Regions from separate parts of the Thermosinus carboxydivorans Nor1 genome, predicted to be linked through region 1. Evidence: a T-box and tRNA genes for the amino acid it is inferred to sense, from the RefSeq annotation. Region 1 holds a T-box; the other holds one or more tRNA genes.
The links. The T-box of region 1 lies ahead of leuS (leucine--tRNA ligase). A T-box ahead of a tRNA ligase gene usually reads a tRNA of that ligase, here a tRNA-Leu.
Positions count from the first base shown of each region.

Region 2: it encodes a tRNA-Leu, which carries the amino acid that the T-box ahead of leuS (leucine--tRNA ligase) is inferred to sense. The anticodon was not compared.

Region 1 is NZ_AAWL01000009.1:21,397-28,722, forward strand. It holds gene lgt (prolipoprotein diacylglyceryl transferase) at 1-390, opposite strand, end outside; gene TCARDRAFT_RS07700 (TlpA family protein disulfide reductase) at 534-1,055, shown strand; gene TCARDRAFT_RS07705 (cytochrome c biogenesis CcdA family protein) at 1,070-1,771, shown strand; gene TCARDRAFT_RS07710 (metal-sensitive transcriptional regulator) at 1,808-2,080, opposite strand; gene TCARDRAFT_RS07715 (OsmC family protein) at 2,276-2,710, shown strand; gene TCARDRAFT_RS14595 (HD-GYP domain-containing protein) at 2,839-3,960, shown strand; gene TCARDRAFT_RS07725 (hypothetical protein) at 3,990-4,382, opposite strand; T-box leader at 4,490-4,701, shown strand; gene leuS (leucine--tRNA ligase) at 4,755-7,235, shown strand.
Region 2 is NZ_AAWL01000004.1:104,917-112,242, reverse strand. It holds gene TCARDRAFT_RS16480 (heavy metal translocating P-type ATPase) at 1-1,211, shown strand, start outside; gene TCARDRAFT_RS04595 (B3/B4 domain-containing protein) at 1,353-2,048, shown strand; gene cysK (cysteine synthase A) at 2,146-3,084, shown strand; tRNA gene TCARDRAFT_RS04585 (tRNA-Arg) at 3,355-3,431, shown strand; tRNA gene TCARDRAFT_RS04580 (tRNA-His) at 3,838-3,914, shown strand; tRNA gene TCARDRAFT_RS04575 (tRNA-Gln) at 3,927-4,002, shown strand; tRNA gene TCARDRAFT_RS04570 (tRNA-Lys) at 4,007-4,082, shown strand; tRNA gene TCARDRAFT_RS04565 (tRNA-Leu) at 4,154-4,236, shown strand; gene TCARDRAFT_RS04560 (hypothetical protein) at 4,394-4,582, opposite strand; gene TCARDRAFT_RS16475 (cation:proton antiporter regulatory subunit) at 4,687-4,866, opposite strand; gene TCARDRAFT_RS04555 (potassium channel family protein) at 4,851-5,345, opposite strand; gene TCARDRAFT_RS04550 (TrkH family potassium uptake protein) at 5,377-6,759, opposite strand; gene TCARDRAFT_RS04545 (radical SAM/SPASM domain-containing protein) at 7,235-7,326, opposite strand, start outside.

The sequences.
Region 1 (7,326 bases):
GATGGCTTGTCCCATGATAACCGCCGGCGCGGCTACGATGTCGGCAAAAGCCCAGGTGTCGATATTATGCCGTTTGGTGTAAATATAACCGACGATGGCGCCCAGGATAACACCGCCCTGAATGGCCATCCCGCCTTGCCAAACAAAGGGGATTTCCCAAAGATGGTATTTATAATAGTCCCAATCAAAGAAGAAGACATCCCACAGCCGAGCACCCACAAGACCGGCTAAACCGCAGTAAATCCCCATATCAAGGATGTGATGGTGCCAGCGGCCGTCCTGTTTAGCTAAAAAATAAGCCGTCGCGGTGGCGAGCAGAATACTGAGACTGAGGATAAGACCGTAAGCGCGGATTGGGAAATCGCCGATGAAAAAGAGGTATTGATGCATTTGGGAACCTCCTGCCGTGCTAAATATTTTATAGCAAGATATTTTAATCAACAAATTGTCAAAAGGAATTAATTGCCAAAAGGAATTAATTGACCGTACCGGGAATAGTATTCCCGTAGATGATGCAGTTTTGGAGGTAATATATGCACAAGCGCTTTCTGATTATTGCCCTGGCCGTTATTCTGGCGGCGGTCGGACTGTGGCATCTGGCGGCAGTAAACAATTCAAAACAAGACGCTGTTGCCGAAACAGGGGTTACGGTAGGGACAAAGCTAACGCCGTTTACCCTTCCTGATCTGGAAGGCAAAAGTATTGCCCTCGGTAAACCCGGTAAGGTGACCGTAATTAATTTTTGGGCAACCTGGTGTCCGCCATGTCGGGCCGAAATGCCCGAACTGGACCGGTTTTATCAAAAATACCGGCAAACAGTGGATTTTTATGCGGTAAATGTGCAAGAGCCGCCTGGGCAAGTGGCGGAGTTTCTCGCCAAGAACCAATACAGTTTACCGGTAATCACCGATAAAGACGGCGCGGTAGCGAGAATGTATCGCATAAACGCCATCCCCACGACAATTGTCGTCGATGCCCATGGCGTTATCCGCTACCGTAAGTCGGGCGGTGTTACAATGGCCGAACTGGAAGGGGTCATGAAAGGATTATTATAAGGGGGGGGAAGGGTTTGGCCGAAAATAGCCTTACTTTGCTTACGGCGTTTGCCGCAGGCGTCGTATCTTTTTTGTCACCCTGTGTGCTGCCCCTTTTGCCCACATATACGGCAGTCCTGGCCGGCACGGGCACACAGACCGGTCGCATTAGCCAATGGCGATTTTTAATGAACGCGGCGTGCTTTTTCAGCGGGTTTATTATTATTTTTGTCGCCATGGGGGCAACGGCATCCTATTTTGGGCAAGTGTTTTTCAAGTACCAGGATATAATCCGCAAGGTGGGCGCCGTGTTTATGATCCTGATGGGAATTCATTTGGCTGGATTTATCCGTCTGCCGGCCTTGTACCGCGAGTACCGACCGCTGCTTAGTGGCGCTTTTGAGGGGCCGTTGGGCGCGTTTATTTTAGGAATCGCCTTTACAGCCGGCTGGACACCCTGCACCGGCCCTATTCTCGCCTCTATTTTAATTTATGCAGGCGCTTCCGCCACGGTAGCTCAGGGCGCCTTCCTCCTTTTTATATACGCCATCGGTTTTTGCCTGCCGTTCATCGTCCTCGCGCTGCTATTCAACCGCTATTTACATAAAGTGCGTCGTTTGTACCAGTGGCTTCCGGCCATTCAGCGCGCAGCAGGCGTAATCCTTATTATTGTCGGCTGTTTTATCTATTTTGATTGGCTGCAAAAGGGCCTTGGTTTTATCTGGAATTTGCTTTAACCCAAATAGAAACCACCCCCGGACGGGTGGTTTCTACTACTTTAAGAAGGTAATTATTTGTTTGACAATTTGGTCAATTTTCTGCCGGTCTTCCGGAGTGGCGTCAGGGTTGTTGAGCAAACACTCGACAGCATTGTTTTCGAGGATAAAGATGCCGATTTTTTCGATGGAAGAACGGATTGCAGAAAGCTGAATCAAAATATTGCTGCACGACTGCTCTTCCTCGACCATGCGTTCAATACCGGCGATATGGCCTTTGACGTTGCGCAGCCGGTTTAAGACCTCAGTGCGGATGGATGCATTCACCATAGGCGGACACCTCTTCCTTGTCCCCCTGGGGGGTGGGTTAGTTACATTATAAAAGATTTGGTTTAAATATGCAAACAGTTACCCGGCACAACTACCGGGGCGAGAGAAATTTCTGCGGGAGGGCCTGGAAAGGAAAAATCATATACAAGGGAGAAAATGTTAAAAATAAAACTTAGCCGCCAAGGAGGGAACCATGTGAAGGTCAATGTTGTTTGGAAAGGTCAACGAAAGTTTGCGGCCACTGGTGAGTCGGGCCATAGTGTTCTCATGGATGCCAGTATCGAGGCCGGCGGTGAAGGCAAAGGCGTTAAACCGACGGAAATGGTGCTAATGGGTGTAGCCGGTTGCAGCGGCATTGATATTGTCATGATTTTAGAAAAGATGCGGGAAAAAGTCAGTCGTTTCGCGATTGAGGTGGACGGAGAGCGGGCAGACACTGAACCTAAGCGTTTTACCACGATCAAAGTGACTTATAAGCTGGAAGGCGAGATGCGGCCGGCCAATGTCGAAAAGGCGATTCGCCTCAGTCTTGATAAGTATTGTTCTGTTTCCAACAGTATGAATGCCCGCTTTGCGTTTGCCTACGAAGTAAACGGTATACGCTATCCCGAAACAGGCTTTATGGCTTAATCCTAACCCGGCCACTGGTAAGGCGCCGTTTTTTACCCGTTTTTTCACCGCCTGCTCTAATTAGGACATGCGCCGCAGCCATATAAGCTACATAAAATGTAGTAAATATATTATTAGGGGGTGCCCTAATGCTAATGCGGCTGCATCGTCCCCTCCTAATTTTTGTCGTTATCTTCGCGGTGGCCCAAGTTCTCCATGTTATCATGGCTGTTACCGCCGGCGATACTATTAGTTCCACCAGTTATCTCTTACACACCGGCGCTTTGTTAATTATTACTCTTTATGTCGTGCATACGCAGAGCGAACTGGGGCTGACAAAGGAAAAAGTCGCAGTCTACCGGGAGCTGTGGGCGCGGTTGCCGTTTGCTGCTCTGATCACTAAACAAGGACAACCCGAATTGGTGAACGACAGCTTTACTAAGCTTATTTCGCCTGACGGCGATGATGCGGTGAAGTGCCACAATTCGAACTTGTTGTGTCCATTTACGGAATGTCTTGTCGAGAAAGCTTTGGCTATGAGAGAAACGCAGGTAAAGGAAGAGCGGCTTGATGATGCCAAAGGTGGCAGCAAGTTTGTCCGGCGCTACGCCATTCCTGCCGTTTTGGGCAAACAGTGTCACTATGCCGCGGAGATTATTCTTAATTTGACGCCGCAAAGCCTGATGGCTGCCAACCGGGAGCAAGACTATCGCCAGATGCTTACAATCTTAGTGAATATGTTTGAAATGAAGGATCCCTACGGCCAGGGACATTCGCAAACAGTCTGCAACCTGGCGCAGGAGCTGGGGACGGCTCTTAACTTATCGCCGGAAGAAATGGAAGTGCTGGCCACGGCGGCAATTCTCCACGATATCGGCAAGATCGTCATTCCCGCCAATATCCTTAGCAAAATGGAACCCCTGACCGAGGATGACTATGTGATCATCCGCCGTCATCCTATTGTCAGCGCCGATATTGTGGAGGGTATCGCCGCTTTTCAGGCAGCGGCGCCCATTATTCGCCATCACCACGAGCGTTATGATGGCCAGGGCTATCCGGACGGTCTGTGCGGCGAGGAAATTCCGCTTGGCTCCCGTATCCTGGCGGTAGTAGACGCTTTTGACGCCATGACGGTGGGACGGACTTACCGGGGAAAAGCAGATGTGAATACAGCCATCGATAATATTATCCGCGAAAAGGGCCGACAGTTTGATCCGGTTGTGGTGGATGCATTTACGGTCTTGGTCAAAACCGGGCGGGCCCAAAAATAAAGCCCGCTAATGCGGGCCTTCTACATAATTTATATCGTTTTTGACCATTGGGCGAATTTGGCGAGGAGTTCGCTGCGAGCCGTTTCTACTTCGCTGCCGTGCCATTCCTGCCCGGTATCGCCGTCATACCACACGTCTTTCTGAGCAAAGGTCCCGGTTGGGTAGAGTTTTTCGCGGATTGCCGCGTGCATGCCGTCCAACATGCTCTGTTTTAGCGTCTTACGGGTTACTCTGGTGCCGGTTTTTTCCGTCGTCTTGATTTCAAGCCCACTATCTCCCAAGTCAATTTCGACATGGCTGAGCAGTTTGCCCTGTTGGTTGGCGGCGGCAATTGCCTTTTTGGCCGCGGTGATGGCGTCGCTGCGGCTGATATTATCATCGGCGACGGTAATCCGGACGGTGCCAATAATTAACTTATACATAATCCACCTCCCCTTCAATCATTTTATGAATGATTTTCCGCCTTAGAACTCCCTTAAAACTAGTGGTTTTGTTGACTTTTGTTTTACGCTGCTATATAATGGTAGACGATAATCCGAAGACGCAGGGTAGTAAGCACATAAAGATAGTCCAGAAAGTTGGCGGATGATGCGAGCCAACCTGTCGGTGTGCTGAACTCACTGCCGAGGAGCGGTCGTGAAGGAACTTTAGCGACTGACGGCTGACCGGCGTTAACGGTCCTAGAGCGGGCAGCGATAGCTGCCAAGCAGGGTGGTACCGCGAAGTATTTTCGTCCCTGGCTGCATCAGCCGTGGGGCGTTTTTTAATATACAAAGTTTAGACAGGAGGTCAGCATGAACGAACGCTATAACCCCCGTGAAATTGAAGCAAAATGGCAAAAGGTATGGGCTGAGGAAAAAGCTTTTGCCTGTGAAATGAACCGGCAAAAACCGGAGTATTATGTACTTGAAATGTTTCCGTATCCTTCCGGCCACTTACATATGGGCCATGTGCGCAATTATTCCATTGGCGACGTGATTGCCCGCTTTAAAATGATGCAAGGTTATAATGTCCTGCATCCCATGGGGTGGGACGCTTTTGGCATGCCGGCGGAAAACGCCGCGATCAAACATGGCATTCATCCCGCGAAATGGACATGGGACAATATCGCCAATATGCGGCGGCAGCAGCAGGAGCTCGGTCTTTCTTACGATTGGGACCGGGAAGTTGCGACCTGTCACCCCGATTATTATCGCTGGACGCAATGGTTGTTTTTGCTTTTTTATCACCGCGGTTTGGCTTATAAAAAGAAGGCGGCAGTTAACTGGTGCAATGACTGTAACACAGTACTTGCCAATGAACAGGTGGTAGACGGACGGTGCTGGCGGTGCGATTCCGTAGTCGTCAAAAAAGAGCTTGAACAATGGTTCTTTAAGATTACCGCCTATGCTGACCGGCTGCTCGAAGACCTCAAAGAACTCAAGGGCTGGCCGGAGCGGGTAAAAGTTATGCAGGAAAACTGGATCGGCCGCAGCGAAGGGGTTGAATTCAGTTTCGACGTTCCTGAAGTGGGTGAGAAAATCACGGTTTATACTACGCGCCATGATACCGCCTTTGGGGTGACGTATGTGGTCTTGGCCCCCGAGCATCCGCTGGTGAACAAGCTGATTGCCGGCAAGCCTCATGAGCGCGAAGTGCGTGCCTTTATCGAGCGCATCCGCAATATGAACGAAATAAACCGGACTTCCACCGAAACGGAAAAAGAGGGGATGTTTACTGGCGCTTATGCCGTTAATCCTTTCAATGGCGAGCAGGTGCCTATTTGGATTGCCAACTATGTTCTTGTAGATTACGGCACGGGAGCCGTTATGGGTGTTCCGGCCCACGATGAACGGGACTGGCAGTTCGCGACCAAATATGATCTGCCCAAACGCATCGTTATCCAGCCCCAGGGTGCTGAATTGGATCTGGCAAGCATGACCGGCGCTTATGACGGTCCAGGGATAATGATTAATTCCGGGCAGTTTACCGGCCTGGACAACGAGGCGGGCAAAGCGGCCGTCGCCGACTGGCTGGAGGAAAAAGGACTGGGTAAGCGGCGTATCAACTACCGGTTGCGCGACTGGTTAGTATCCCGCCAGCGTTATTGGGGCGCGCCTATTCCGATTATTTACTGCCCTGTATGCGGCATAGTACCCGTTCCCGCAGAGGATTTGCCGGTACTGCTGCCCGAGAATGTCAGCTTTGATACCGGCGCCGTTTCCCCGCTGGCCCAAGTGGAAGAATTCGTCAACTGCACTTGCCCGCAGTGCGGCGGTAAGGCCCGGCGGGAGACAGATACTATGGATACTTTCATTTGTTCTTCTTGGTACTATTACCGCTATACCAGCCCGCACAGCGATACGGAGGCCTTTAATTCGGCCAAGGCCAATTATTGGATGCCCGTGGATCAATATATTGGCGGCATTGAGCATGCCATATTACATCTATTGTATTCGCGCTTCTTTACCAAGGTGCTTAAGGATGCGGGCCTTATTAATGTAAACGAGCCCTTTAAGAATTTGCTGACCCAGGGCATGGTTATCAAGGACGGCGCCAAAATGTCGAAGTCCAAAGGCAATGTTGTGTCGCCGGAGGAAATCATCGGCAAATACGGGGCTGATACGGCTCGACTCTTCATTCTCTTTGCCGCCCCGCCGGAAAGAGACCTGGAGTGGAGTGACCAGGGTGTGGAAGGGGCCTTCCGGTTCCTAGGACGGCTGTGGCGGATTGTTCATCACTACGCGCCTGTCGCCGGCGCTGCTGACGAAAGTTATGACCCCGCGGTCCTCGGCCCAGAAGAACGTGAGTTACGGCGGGTGCTGCACAGTACGATTAAAAAAGTTACGGAGGATATTGGGGAGCGCTTCAATTTCAATACTGCCATCAGCGCCATTATGGAACTGGTAAACGCGTTATACGCCTTCCGGGAGCAGACAGCGGCGCCCAATCCCGGCCTGGTGCGCGAAGCCCTTTCTGCCCTTCTTCGGCTGCTAGCGCCGTTTGCCCCTCATATTACCGAAGAACTTTGGAATCAGACCATTGCCCAGGGCAGTGTTCATAAGCAGGCATGGCCCAGCTTTGATCCGGAAGCCATCAAGGTTGACGAGGTAGAAATCGTTTTGCAAATTAACGGCAAGGTACGGGAAAAAATTAAGGTTCCCGTCGGATTGGACGCGAAAGAACTGGAAGCAATTGCCCTGGCGCAGGAGCGGGTAAAAGCGCTGATAGCGGACAAACAAATTGTGAAGGTCATTTGCGTGCCGCAAAAACTGGTGAACATTGTTGTAAGATAAAACATTCGCCGGCCTGGTTTACCAAGCCGGCGATTTTCCTTAAGGAGGAGAGATTTTAGCCGCCTGTAACGAATAATGTATCTTACAACGC
Region 2 (7,326 bases), on a different contig from region 1:
CCATCCAGCGGTTTGCGGACGTCGTTTCCGGTTATTTTGTGCCGGCGGTAATAACCTTGGCCGTTCTTACTTTTCTGGTTTGGTATTTTGTCCTGGATCCCGGCAACTTTTCTCGCGCCCTCGTCAACTTTACGGCCGTGTTGGTCATTGCCTGCCCCTGTGCGCTTGGTTTAGCCACGCCTACATCTATCATGGTGGGTACCGGTAAAGGGGCGGAGAACGGTATTCTGATAAAAGGAGCGGAGCACCTGGAAAACGCGCACCGGCTAACGGCGATTGTTCTGGACAAAACGGGGACGATAACTAAAGGTGAGCCGGCAGTGACGGACATTGTATCTCTAAACGGCCAAACTGAGACCCAGCTGCTCCATTTGGCCGCGGTAGCCGAGAAAAATTCGGAACATCCCTTGGCCCAGGCCATTGTTCGCCATGGGCAAGCCCAAGGGGTGGCGAGCGGTGATGCCGCGGAGTTTGCCGCCATTCCCGGCCATGGCGTGCGGGCACAGGTGGACGGAAAAACCGTCCTGGTAGGAACGCGGAAACTGATGCGGGAAAACGGCGTTGATTTCGCTGTCAGTCTCAGCCGGGTGGAAGCTCTGGAACAACAAGGGAAAACCGTTATGCTTATGGCGGTAGATGGTAAACCCGCCGCCTTGATTGCCGTCGCCGACACCGTCAAGGAACACTCGGCCGCAGCGGTGGCGCAGCTAAAAAAAATGGGGCTGGAAGTCTGGATGATTACCGGGGATAACGAACGCACGGCCCGGGCAATTGCGCGCGAGGTGGGCGTTGACAATATCCTGGCCGAGGTACTGCCTGAGCATAAGGCGGAAAAAGTGCAGGAACTTAAACAGCAGGGCAAAGTGGTGGGCATGGTCGGCGACGGTATTAATGATGCGCCGGCGCTGGCTATCGCTGATGTTGGTTTTGCCATTGGCACCGGTACGGATGTGGCCATGGAGGCGGCCGATATTACTCTCATACGCGGCGATTTGCGCGGCATTGTGGCTGCCATTCAGCTCAGCAAGGCTACCATGCGCAATATTAAGCAAAACCTCTTTTGGGCGCTTATCTATAATTTGTTGGGGATTCCAATCGCCGCGGCCGGATTTCTGTCGCCCGTTCTTGCCGGCGCGGCCATGGCCTTCAGTTCGGTTTCCGTGGTAACCAACGCGCTGCGGCTGCGGCGGTTCCGGCCGCAGCTTTCCTAGAGTCCCACCGTGAGCACTGCGGGGGTTCTTGCTGCCTGGCGGCAGGAAAGCGGCGGCGTCAGCCAGAACATTTGGAAAATTACGGGATATTGCCTGGCCAGCCGGGCATACTAACGATTGTATCAAGAGGAGAGGATTAGTGTGCGTTTTGAAGTAAGTGAGGATATTTTTCGGCTCTTTCCTACGGCATGTTTCGGCGTCGTCGTGGCCGCGGATTTCCAGCCCCGGGACCAAGAGATGGTTGCCCGGCTCTTGACGGCGGCGGTGGCGGCGGCGCCGGCCAAATTTCCCGACGGGGTACGTAGCCACCCGTCAATCCGGGTATGGCGCGAGGCGTTTACCAAAATGCAGTTAAACCCGAACAAATTCTTAAGCTCGGTGGAGGCGCTGCATACCCGGGTTTATAAATCCGGGCATTTGCCGCAAATTAATCCTATTGTCGATCTGGTTAATGCCCTTTCGCTTAAATATGTGCTGCCCATGGGGGCGCATGACCTGGAGCGCATGACAGGGGATATGCGGCTGCGGCTAAGCCGTGCAGGCGACGTGTTCACGCCGTTCGGCGAACAACAGGCGGAAGTTGTGCCGCCCGGCGAGATTGTTTACGCCGACGATGTTGAGGTGCGCACGCGCCGCTGGGTGTGGCGACAGGGCGAAAAAGCGAAGATCGTTGTTGAGTCGCGGCATATCTTTTTCCCGATTGACGGTTTCGCCGATGTTAACAAAGCCGATGTCTTAGCCGCTCGCGATGAGCTGGCCGAGCTCGTCACCAGGCTGGGCGGACGGGCAACCGTGTTTTTCGTCGACTGTGACTGTCCCGTTGCCGAGTGGGACTAGAGGTAAGCGAAAAGTTATGCCAAGACTTGACTGGTAAACTTTCGGCGGTTTATAATTTTAATAAACCGATTGGAATACTAGGAATTAGAGGTGCATTATGGCAAAAATTGCGAAAAATCTAACCGAACTAATTGGCAATACACCCCTGCTGGAGCTGGCGAACTATAACGAGCGCCAGGGGCTTAAGGCCCGCGTTGTCGCCAAGTTGGAATATTTTAACCCGTTGGGCAGTGTTAAAGACAGGGTAGGCTACGCCATGATCCAGGATGCCGAAGAGCGGGGGCTGCTCCATAAAGACTCGGTCATTATCGAGCCCACTAGCGGCAATACCGGCATCGGCCTGGCCTTTGTCGCCGCGGCCAAAGGCTACCGGCTCATTCTCACCATGCCTGATACTATGAGCGTCGAACGCCGCAGTCTGCTGAAAGCCCTTGGCGCCGAGCTTGTGTTGACGCCGGGCGCGGAGGGGATGAAGGGGGCCATCCGTAAGGCGGAAGAACTGGCGGCCGAATTGCCGAACGCATTTATCCCTCAGCAGTTTCAAAACCCCGCTAACCCCGCTATGCACCGCCGGACGACAGCTGAGGAGATTTGGCGTGACACAGACGGACAAGTTGACATATTTGTCGCCGGTGTTGGTACTGGCGGTACGATTACTGGCGTAGGAGAAGTGCTTAAGGAGCGCAAAAAAGACGTGCGGGTTGTCGCCGTAGAGCCCTACGATTCGCCGGTCTTATCAGGGGGGCAGGCCGGTCCCCACAAGCTTCAGGGAATCGGCGCCGGTTTTGTCCCTCCTATACTCAATACCGGCATTATTGACGGCATTGTTAAAGTAAAAACGGAAGAAGCTTTCGCTACGGCCCGTAAGTTAGCCAAGGCTGAAGGGCTGCTGGTTGGTATCTCCAGCGGCGCCGCTCTCTTTGCCGCTACCGAACTAGCGAAGCAGTCCGAGAATGCGGGCAAAACGATTGTTGTTCTCTTGCCTGATACGGGTGAGCGATATTTGTCTACGCCGCTGTTTCAGTTCGAAGATTGATTATTTAAGGCCCTGCGCTATGCAGGGCTGTTTATTTTAGATGCGAGTTGTACTTATTGGAAACTCGGCGCCATAGACTGTTTCTGTGGATTTTTCCCAGAATAGGAGATGGCGCCTGTTGAAAAGGAACTGCGCGCTGGCAGCTGTAATCCTGTAATTGTGTCGGAACGGCTCGCTGGTTAGTGACAGAAACAGAAATTCCAATTAATAATAAGTTGACAAGATAGGGTAGAACGGCTATAATAAATAACTGTCAACAACATCTGCTGTGACTCCGTAGCTCAGTTGGATAGAGCGTTTGACTACGAATCAAAAGGTCGCAGGTTCGAATCCTGCCGGGGTCGCCACTTCAAGTATAACCGCCAAGATCGGCGGTTTTTTATTTTTGCCGTAGGTAACTATTTTCTTGATTTGCTTGACTGGAGCGCCTACTATTCAGGAGTGTTTTGAAATTATGTTTGGCAGACAACTGGTCAGGCGATGTTATAAGTTTCCGAAGTGTAAGCAAGTCGGCGGATAATGCTGTTTATAAAATGGTGCCCGGCTTTGCATAAGGCCGATATAGCAAAGAAGGCGCTAAAAAGATAGGTTAAACGAACAATTTTGTCGAAAAAAGGTCTTGCGACAAATGGGCAAGTCTGCTATACTTACCGTTGCTGCTACTCGTAGCGGCGCGACGAAAATAATTAAAATTATGCTTGACATAATTGGGTAAGTCTGATAGAATATACTTCGTCGCGAGAAATGATCATGGTGGCTGTGGTGAAGAGGCCAAACACGGCGGATTGTGGCTCCGTTATTCGAGGGTTCGAATCCCTCCAGTCACCCCACAAGTTTTATATAGGGGCGTAGCCAAGTTGGTAAGGCACGGGACTTTGACTCCCGCATGCGTTGGTTCGAGTCCAGCCGCCCCTGCCAGTGTGACCCACTAGCTCAGTTGGTAGAGCACCTGACTTTTAATCAGGGTGTCGATGGTTCGAGTCCATCGTGGGTCACCATTTCTTTGTGTGAGGAAAATTGACAGATATTGGCCGTCTGTGATATGATATTGGCATATCTAAGTTAGTATGCGGGCGTGGCGGAATTGGCAGACGCGACGGACTTAGGATCCGTTGGGCAACCGTGGGGGTTCAAGTCCCTTCGCCCGCACCAATATAAAGAGATAAGGCTTCACGGTATTTTAGTCGTGAAGCCTTTTTTCAATTTGTACAGCAAATAACGATAGCGGCGGCGTTTGGCTAGCCAGTGGCAGTGTTTTACTGGACGCTGCCAAAAAAGCTGCCCATGGGAGGGCAGCTTTTTGGTGTGATTATTCGTAATCGTTGTTGGCGTCAGCTTTGGCGGTCAGGGTGCCATATTCGGATTTACTGGCTTTTTGCTTGCTGGCAGTATTGGTTTTGGAAGTGTCCGACGACGTATATTCGCCATTAACGTCTTGCGTCGCCGTCAGGGTGCCGTACTTGGATTTGCTGGTCTCAAGTTTTTGTTTGTCCGCCATGTGTTAGAAAGACCTCCTTTGTGGATTTGTTTGGGGTCCATTATTTATTTTCGCTTGCAATGACGGACAAATACCTGGAAGTTTTAGCATAAAGACATAAATTATTATTCCAGCTCTTCCAATTTTTGCAGACCACCGTTGCGGCCTACGACAATCAGTACGTCGCCGGCTTGGATTTTTTCACCGGGATTAGGCGGGACAATAATTTGCTCACCACGTTTAATGGCTACGACGTTGGCATCATATTTTTCCCGCAGCCGCGATTCGGCTAGTGTTTTGCCCACCAGGCAGCGGGGAGCGCTGGTTCGATGAGGCTGAGGTCGGGCGACAGTTCGATATAATCAAGGACGTTGGTCGAGACAAGATTGTGCGCTACTCGCTGTCCCATATCCCGTTCGGGATATACTACCCGGTCGGCGCCAATTTTCGCCAGCATTTTGCCGTGCAGTTCATTGCGCGCCTTGGCGACAATATATTTAACTCCCAGGTCTTTTAATAGCAGCGTGGTCAAGACATTCGCCTGGATGTCTTCGCCAATGGCTACGACGACAACATCAAAGTTGCGGATGCCCAGCGCCTTAAGCGAATTCTCGTCGGTTGTATCGGCGATGTAGGTATGAGTAACCTCGTCGGCCACCTGCTGTACCCGTTCCTCCTCGGTATCGATTGCCAGCACTTCATAACCCAGCCGGGAAAGCGTTCGGGCAACACTGGTGCCGAAGCGGCCAAGACCAATAACGGCGAAACTTTTATTCCTTTTCATAAATATATAATACCTCTCTTATGTAACGATATTACCCGATAATAACCCGGCCCTCTGGCAGCTGTAAAGCGCCTTTGCGCGCCCGCAGAGCGATGGCCAGGGCCAGCGTCACCGGTCCCACGCGACCGGCGAACATGGTGAGTATAAGCCAAAGTTTGCCGGCAACTGTCAGTGTCGGCGTGATGCCTGTTGATAAACCAACCGTACCGAAAGCGGAAACAACCTCGAATAAAATGTTCAAAAAGGGCGCCTGCTCAGTCACGGTTAGCGCCAGGGTGACCAATATGACAAGCAGCGCTGACAGAAAGACAACCGTAAAGGCTTTGTAAACGGTAGCTACTGGAATGCGGCGTTGAAAAATTTCAACGTCATTTTTGCCGCTGATTTGGGCGGCGATGGCGAGAACCAATACGCCGAATGTTGACGTTTTAACCCCGCCGCCGGTTGAGGCCGGTGAAGCGCCGATAAACATTAATATGATTAGAAAAAACAGGGTGCCGCTTTCCAGCTTACCAATATCGAGAGTGTTGTAGCCGGCGGTGCGGGGGGTCACGGACTGAAAGTAGCTGGCGAGGAGTTTGCCTTGCCAGCTTAGGCCGCCGAGGGTGTCGGGGTTATTCCATTCCAGCAGGGAAATTACCGCCGCCCCGAAGATGATAAGAAAAGCGGATACGGTTAGTACAAGTTTGGTGTGGAGCGAAAACTTGCTGAAACGGCGGTTGTCCCACACGTCGGCAATGACAGTGAAGCCGATGCCGCCAAGAATGATGAGCAGGGTAATGACGATATTGACGGTTAAGTCGTCCACATAACCGGTCAGACTGCGAAAGTCGCCAAACAAGTCAAAGCCGGCGTTACAAAAGGCGGAAACGGCGTGCCAGTACCCGTAGTAGATACCTCGCGGACCGTAATCGGCAAACCAGCGGATGGCGAGAATGGTCCCGCCGATCAGTTCAATGATGAACGTGGTCTTCATGACATAGATCATCAGGCGCACCACGCCGGCCATTGTGAGCTGATTGAGCGCTTCCTGCATGATGAGCCGCTCGCGGAGCTGAATTTTTTTGCCGATCAGCAGCGCTATCAAGGTGGCCATAGACATGATGCCCAAGCCACCTATCTGAATTAAAGTGATAATGACCAGTTGCCCGAATAATGACCAGTGGCTACCGGTGTCTACCACCACCAGACCGGTAACACATACGGCGGAAGTGGCGGTAAAGAGAGCGTCAACGAACGGAGTGGGTTTACCGCTGGTCGACGCCAGGGGGGAGGTCAGCAGCAGGGCGCCGACGAAGATTAAGCCGGCAAACCCCAGTACCAGCACCTGGTATGGGGTCAGCCGCCATTTCGCTATGTCTAGCAGGTCGTCGGTTCTTGGGTCAATACTCAAAATTATTCCCCCATCAAACATGGATTGGTGAATGGAAAAATAACTCGTCATAATCGGGGCCTATCCGCTCATTTTAATATTCCTCCGTACTTTGTGAAATATAAAAAGCCGGCGCGAACGAAGTGCTAACCCTCTGGCCTAGCGCCCCACGCACCGGCTTGCAAACTCGCGGGACCAAATCCCCGTAGCTTGTCGCCAGACATGCTGCGACTATAGTCTTGACGGTTCTTTAGTTAATACCACAATATCCACGATATGCCCTGTCGAGCGGCCTAAGGCCAATCGGGCAGAGACTATAATGCAAGCAAAAAGAAAGACCGCAGCGGTTATATTGCCGTAGCTAATTTGGTCTTGTAGTCTCGTGCAGTCTAAATAGATTATAGCGCAACGATGGCAGAAAGAAAGTTCTGTTTTAAAGGGCAAAGACACTGTTTTAGGTAGCGACGGGCGGAAAATAAAAAAAAAGCAGGCCCGTCGCTCCTTTTGACGCAATTCCTCACTCTTTAATCGTTTTCCAGTTTCCGGTATAAGGATTATAGTCGCAATCATTTGAGCAGGCGAGCCAACGTTTGGCGGTATCGCTTCCCT